Regions from separate parts of the uncultured Barnesiella sp. genome, predicted to be linked through region 2. Evidence: riboswitches for the same ligand, from Rfam matches in the RefSeq annotation. Region 2 holds a riboswitch; each other region holds the start of a gene.
The links. A riboswitch is a leader RNA that binds a small molecule or an ion and turns the genes downstream of it on or off. The one in region 2 is predicted to bind cobalamin.

Region 1 (2,267 bases), on a different contig from region 2:
GCACCACGACCACCTTTACCCGCACGGGGTTCGACCTGAACGGTACTCTCGACCTCTCGCCTGTGAGCGGACGCTCGGTCGAGATATGCGGCACATTCGAGGTGGGTGCCTCCGACTTCGGTTTCCACATCTTCAAGAGCGGCAGTGCCGAGGCCGTTGTTTCGTACACTCCGGCAACGGGTGAACTCGTGGCCGACTTCAGCGCCCTGCCTCGGTTGACCAACGACGCCGGCGTATACGACGGTGTCTATCGTTGCATCTTGCCCGAGCGTCCGGCCGTGGGGAGTGAGCTGAAGATAAATATCTTTATCGACCACTCCATCCTCGACATCTTCGTGAACGACAAGTGGGCTACCTCCATCCGTGTCTTCCCCACCGAAGCCGATGCCAACGGCATCGAAGCCTTTGCCTCGGCCACGACCCGGGTAAAGGAGCTGAATGCCTGGATACTCGAGGGGCAATCGGCGAGTTCGGGCATCGAGTCTGTGGTCTCCGACCGTGTGGATTCGGGAAGTGTCCGTGTCGATGTCTTCAATTTGCAAGGCATGAAGGTGCGGGCCAACGTACCTCGGGAGGTTGCTGCCGAGAATCTGCCGAACGGTTTCTACATTATCGGCGGCCAGAAGGTTCTGGTAAGATAAGTTTGGCAGTATAGAAAAAAATGGAGCCGGTGTAGGAGAGAACCGGCAAAACTTCTTCAGAGAAACTCATGAGCGCATACAGCCGCATCTCGGCTATATGCGCTCATGCTTTTTTTGTGGGGGGAGTGTGTTGTCAAGACCGCTGAGGATAAAGACTATAAGCTGCACCATATACAATCTGTTTGAAGTAGGAAGCAAAAAGTTATCTTTCTCCAGAAAAAAATACTAATTTTACAGCCGATTGGTTCCAAAAGGCCCGCCGGGCCTCGAGGATTAAAAGGGAATCGGGTGAAAATCCCGGACAGTCCCGCTGCTGTGAAGCTCCGCCAACCGCTCGAATTCTATACGCCACTGATTGCAATATCGGGAAGGCCTCGAGTGGGGAGTCAGTCAGAAGACCTGCCGTCAGTTTTTGTTTTTAATCGAGCCCGTGGACAGGACGGTTAAATGTACGACGTAAATGCTATATACTTTTTTCAGGCTTTTCGAGCCATTCATAACCCGTGTCGGGGTACTGTGTAAACCTGTTGGGGCATCTGCCCGGGAACAGGCAGGCACGACGCGTTGCCGTCTTGACAATATGGCAACGGCCGGGCTTGCCGTCTCTTCTCCAGCCCGGGACCTTGTTTTGCAAATTTTCAATAACCTGTTAAATAATAGATTTTTATCCAAAAGTAGAATGATGAAAGTAAGAAAGATGTGGGGCGTGCTGCTGGTAGCGGTAGCTCTGATTATGGGCAGTTGCTCGAAAGAGAGTGAAGAACCGATGCCCGACCCGAAGTTTGAGTGGACAACGGCTGTTGCAACCGATGTGCCGGTATTTGTGGTTCCCGATACCCAAGTAGAGATTGCCTATGCGGCAGAGCATGTGCAGTCGGTCAAGACCGAATCGCTGCCCGCCGGGTGGAGTGCAACGGTCGACCAGGATGCCCGGAAAATCGAAATCTCGGCCACGGCCGATGCCGAAACAAAAGCTACGCTCACCGTCACGGTAGCGGGCGCAGGCGGGAAGAACCTTTCGCAAAAGGTGGAGCTGTATTGCCTGAATGCCTTTGACGACCCGGCCGGGGTCTTTGTGCTCAACGAGGGGAACATGACTACCGAGAACGGCTCGCTCACCTGGATTTCGCCCGAGGGGTATGTGGTGGCCGATGCCTACAAGACGGTCAACGGTACCGAGCTGGGCAACGTGGCACAGGACATGGCGTTCTGTAACGGCAAGGTCTATATCATCTCGCAGAATGGCAACAAGAACCCCAACGGCATGGTGTTCGAAAACGACGGCATGCTGGTGGTGGCCGATGCCCACACCTTGAAGCGGACGGCCGCCTACACGAACGACGACCTGCAGGGGCTCGACTGGCCCACGCATATCGCCGTGCTCGACGAGCAGCATCTCTATATCCGCGACAACGCCGGTATCTACCGTTTCGACCCCACGGCCAAGTCGCTGACCTTCGTGACCGGTTCGGACGGTGCGCCGAAGAGCCGCTTCGTGACGATGGGAGGCAAGGCCTACACCTTCAAGTCGGGCTATTTGAGCAAGATTCTCGAGCTCTCGACCGAGAGCGATGCCGTGACGTCGATTTCGTTCCCGTACAGCATCCCCTGCATGATCAACCGTGT
Region 2 (2,267 bases):
GCATGGTGTTGAGGTTGTGCACCAATCCCTCCATGGCTTGGTGGGTATCCTTGCGGGTAGTCTCGTAGCTTTGTGTCCAGGCGGTGCGCAACTCATTGGCCGAGAGAGTCAGGCCCAGAGTCTGCAGGCGGTCGGCCAGTGCAGCCTGTTGCACCTCCGTATCGGCTATCGAGGCGACCGAGTCGGCTATCGCCTCTCGCAGCGACGGATGGTCGCTCTCGCCATGCAGGCGCAAGATGAAGTCGATGGCCGTCTCGAGATGTTTGCGGAAACTCTTCAGCACCCCCGGTGCCATGAAGTGGTCGAAAGCCGGGATGGCCTGCCCGCCGTGCTGCTCGTTCTGGTTGGTCTGGAACACGATAGTGGCCAGCGTGGCGTAGCTCTGTATCGACTGAGGCGTGCGCACGGTTCCGTTTTTGGTATGGAAACCGCGGTTGAAAATATCCTCCAGGTCGTACTGCACGCAGGTGGCCGTCTTGGTGGGATAGTAGTCGAGGTCGTGGATGTGAATGTCGCCCTCGCGGTGCGCCCGCCCGTAGCGCACCCCCACCAGATACTTGTAGGCGTAATCCTTGGTCACCTCCGAGGCGAAGGTCATCATCTGCCCGGCCGGCGTATGCGACGACATGTTGGCGTTGCTCAGGTTCACGTCGTTCTTCTCGACAGCCACGATGCCGTCCATCACCTGCTTCATCGAGGTGCGTTTCTCGCGCTCCTTGGTGCGCCACTCGCGATAGATGATGAAGCGCTTGGCCACCGAAGGGTTGCGCCGCATCAGATGGCGCTCGACCAGATCTTGAATCTCCTCGACCGAAATCTCGCTCTTGTCGATGGCGGCGGCCACCTCGCCGGCAATCTGTTTCACCGCAGTTTCGTCGTCGATACCATCGGCCCGATAGGCCTTGGCAATAGCCCGCTCGATTTTGGCAATCGAGAAACTCTCTTGGGCACCATCGCGCTTGGCAATGGTAATGCCTGCATAATCCATGTTGATAAGTTGTTTAGGGTTGGATACTGCGGACGTCTCCTCGAACGTCCTTTTGCTTCTCTCTCACTCCGGCAGGTCTTCTGGCTCTTCCCTGCCCCGATGACGCCTTCCCGACATTACAGAAACAGATTCTCGTCAGTGGCTCGTGTCACGGGACTTTCACAGGAATTACAGCAGCGGGACTGCTCGGGATTCTCACCCGATTCCCTTTTTATCGACACCATCGTACAACGGGGCCGAACCGGAATGCGGGTACAAAGTTACACAAATTCGCGATAACCAAACAACAAATTTCGAGACAAAAGTTTCCTTTTTCGGGAAACTTTTGAAAACCAGAATAGAAAAAAGTTTCCTGAAACCAGCAACGAATAGAGGCCCATACCAACTCCCATATGGAAACTATACTGCTATAAAACAGCAAAAAAGGCATCTATTCCATTGTTCAATCGGATATCCAATCGAATCAACCAAATTGTTATCTATTCCAGCAACATAATAAAAAAGGCGAGATAGTAATCTCTCTATAAGAGAGAGAACCTTGCCGCACCGTTTGTCCCCAAGGTGCAACAAGGTTCTCTGTATCTTCCGGGACAAGAGCGTCCCTGATATCTTACCAATTACAGAATGAGCATGGCGTCGCCATAGGCACCGAAACGATACCCCTCCTTGAGGGCAGCATCGTAGGCCTCGAGGACAATTTCATATCCGCCGAATGCCGCTACCATCATCAGCATGGTCGAAAGCGGCATGTGGAAGTTGGTCACCAGACTGGTGGCTACCGTAAAGTCGTAGGGCGGGAAAATGAACTTGTTGGTCCAGCCGTCGTAGGTCTTCATGTGGCCGCCGGTGCTGACCGCACTCTCGATACCCCGCATCACCGAGGTACCCACGGCGCACACCTTGTGGCCGCCATCCTTGGCGTGGTTGACGAGCTCGACGAGCTCGGGGGTCACAATCAGCTGCTCCGAGTCCATTTTGTGCTTGGTAAGGTCTTCGACATCGATTTCACGGAAGTTACCCAGGCCCGAATGGAGGGTGAGGAAGCCGTAGTCGATGCCCTTAATCTCCATGCGCTTCAACAGCTCACGGCTGAAGTGGAGCCCGGCAGCGGGAGTGACCACAGCCCCTTCGTGGCGAGCAAAGATATTTTGATAACGCTCGGCATCGAGCTCCTCGACCGGACGGGTGATATAGGCCGGCAAAGGCATCTCGCCCAGTTTGTAGAGGGCCTCTTTGAACTCGTCGTGCGAGCCGTCGTAGAGAAATCGCAACGTACGGC
Region 3 (2,267 bases), on a different contig from region 2:
CTACTGGCTGAAGCTGAACATCTACGACTCGGCCAACCCTGTCGAACACCTCATGCAGATTGTGGTCCGCCAGGAGGAGGTAGCTTACAGCCCCTACATCACCCGGGTGCATGAGTATCGCCCGGCTCCGGGGCAGTTTGTCAACGAGCTGCCCGAGTATAGCGAGGGCGATACCGAGGAGACCATGCGGCAGAAGGCCGAGGACTGTCTGGCCTACAATGCCGGTACGATGGTGTCGCTGGGCGGTTACGGCGGTTATATCGTCGTGGGATTTGACCATACGATTGTCAACCGTCCCGGCGAATACGACTTCAAGGTCTTGGGCAATGCCTTCTACTCCACGGGCAAACCCACTGCCGCATCGGGCGGCAGCAGCGAGCCCGGTATCGTGATGGTATCGGTCGATGTCAACGGCAACGGCCTCCCCGATGACGAGTGGTACGAACTGGCCGGCAGTGAATATCACAAGGAAGAGACGGTGAAAAATTACGGAATCACCTATTACCGCCCCGACGAAAACAAGACTCCGGTGCCCGGTACCGATACCAGCGTGACCGACTCGACCTATGTGCGCTGGACCGACAACCAGGGCGGGACCGGCTACGTGTCGAAGGTCGTTTTCCACAAGCAATCCTATTACCCGCAGTGGCTCTCCGACGAGACGCTCACGTTCGAGGGCACCCGCTTGCCCGACAATGCCGTCGACGAGAGCGGCAACGGCTCTTACTATGTGCTCTATGCCTACGATTGGGGCTATGCCGACAACCACCCCAACGACAGCGAAAAGTCCAACTTCAAAATCGACTGGGCGGTCGATGCCGAGGGCAATCCCGTGCATTTGCAGGGCATCGACTTTATCAAGATCTATACCGGTGTCAATCAGTTCAACGGCTGGTTGGGCGAGTGCTCGACCGAGGTGGCCGGAGTGACCGATTTGCACATCGAGGAAAAGTAAGAAAAAGAGAGATAGAATAGTAAGAATAAAATAGCGTATAGTGCGCACCGGTTCGGCCCGTTGAAGGCCGATTAAAAGGGAATCGGGTGTGAGTCCCGAACAGTCCCGCTGCTGTGAACTCCATCGAAAAGGAGCCGAGAGACAAGTCACTGATCCGTGCGATTGGGAAGGCCTCGGCTGCCGGAGTGAGTCAGAAGACCTGCCGTGCGTATTGTCCCGATAGCTTGCGAGGTATGAGCTGTGGCAAAAAACGATTCCGGGCCGGCAGGCCGGAGGCGGTTCCATGGGCAGGGGTAAACCATATCTTGCAAGTATTGAAATGGCAAAAACGATTGTTCAATTTTAATACTTAAAGATTTAACCGAAATGAAAAAGATTTATGTTTTCATGCTTTTGCTGTTTGCGGTGATGCAGTTGCCGGCACAGATACTTGTGCAGGGGCGGCCGCACCCTACCGCCGTGCAGCAGGTATCGCCTCGGGCTATTGCCGATGGAACCTTCACGATGGAAATGATTGAAAACTGGACCGGCGAGGGCGCCAACCGGGCGGCTCTGGCGGTGCAGTGGAATGTCGACGGCGAGGAGAGTGCCCTGGTGTGGGGCTTCCGCTGGGACGGCGAGGCTACCGGCGCCACCATGATTACGGCCATTGCGGCAGCCGACCCGCGGTTTGTCATTGCCTCGGAGTCGGGCACGGCGTTCGGCAGCACGGTCTCGGGCTTAGGCTACGATGTGAACAAGAGCGGCGATTTTGCCATCGTCAAGGATGGTGAGGTGCGGCAGGCCAACGAGTTGGGATTGATACCCATGTCGGGCTACTCCTACGACGGGTGGAGCTGTACCGACCCCGAGGACTATTGGCAGTCGGGGTGGTATCAGGGCTACTGGTCGTACTGGACGAAGTCGGCCGATAGCGATTCGTGGTATTACAGCAACATGGGAATCTCGGGCCGTAAGCTCACCGACGGGTGTTGGGACGGTTGGAATTTCTCGGCCGGCATGCAGTCGTATGACTGGAAACCGCTGGCCGCTGCCGCCAAGAACGGGCTCACCGAACCCTCGATAAAGAGTCAGCCCGAGAGCCTGGTGGTGTCGCCGGGCGAGCCGGCCGCTTTTGTGCCGGTATTCCGGGGCGACAGCCTCACCTATCAGTGGTATAAGGACAAGGTCGCCATCGAAGGGGCCGTGAAGGCTGTCTACTCGATAGCGTCGGCTACGACGGCCGATGCCGGCAGCTACTATTGTGTGGCCGGAAACCGGCTGGGCTCGGTATCGACCGACCCGGTCACCCTCACCGTGGGCGAAAAGGCCG

Region 1: linked by a shared signal. The riboswitch ahead of Q1K76_RS09375 (DUF5074 domain-containing protein) and the one ahead of Q1K76_RS07640 (anaerobic ribonucleoside triphosphate reductase) in region 2 are both predicted to bind cobalamin.
Region 3: linked by a shared signal. The riboswitch ahead of Q1K76_RS09900 (leucine-rich repeat protein) and the one ahead of Q1K76_RS07640 (anaerobic ribonucleoside triphosphate reductase) in region 2 are both predicted to bind cobalamin.

What each region holds. Positions count from the first base shown of each region.
Region 1 covers NZ_CAMMHD010000016.1:58,251-60,517, forward strand. The annotation lists gene Q1K76_RS09370 (LamG-like jellyroll fold domain-containing protein) at 1-641, shown strand, start outside; cobalamin riboswitch at 867-1,063, shown strand; gene Q1K76_RS09375 (DUF5074 domain-containing protein) at 1,321-2,267, shown strand, end outside.
Region 2 covers NZ_CAMMHD010000012.1:19,106-21,372, forward strand. The annotation lists gene Q1K76_RS07640 (anaerobic ribonucleoside triphosphate reductase) at 1-988, opposite strand, end outside; cobalamin riboswitch at 1,041-1,249, opposite strand; gene queA (tRNA preQ1(34) S-adenosylmethionine ribosyltransferase-isomerase QueA) at 1,606-2,267, opposite strand, start outside.
Region 3 covers NZ_CAMMHD010000018.1:24,243-26,509, reverse strand. The annotation lists gene Q1K76_RS09905 (cell surface protein) at 1-955, shown strand, start outside; cobalamin riboswitch at 987-1,177, shown strand; gene Q1K76_RS09900 (leucine-rich repeat protein) at 1,322-2,267, shown strand, end outside.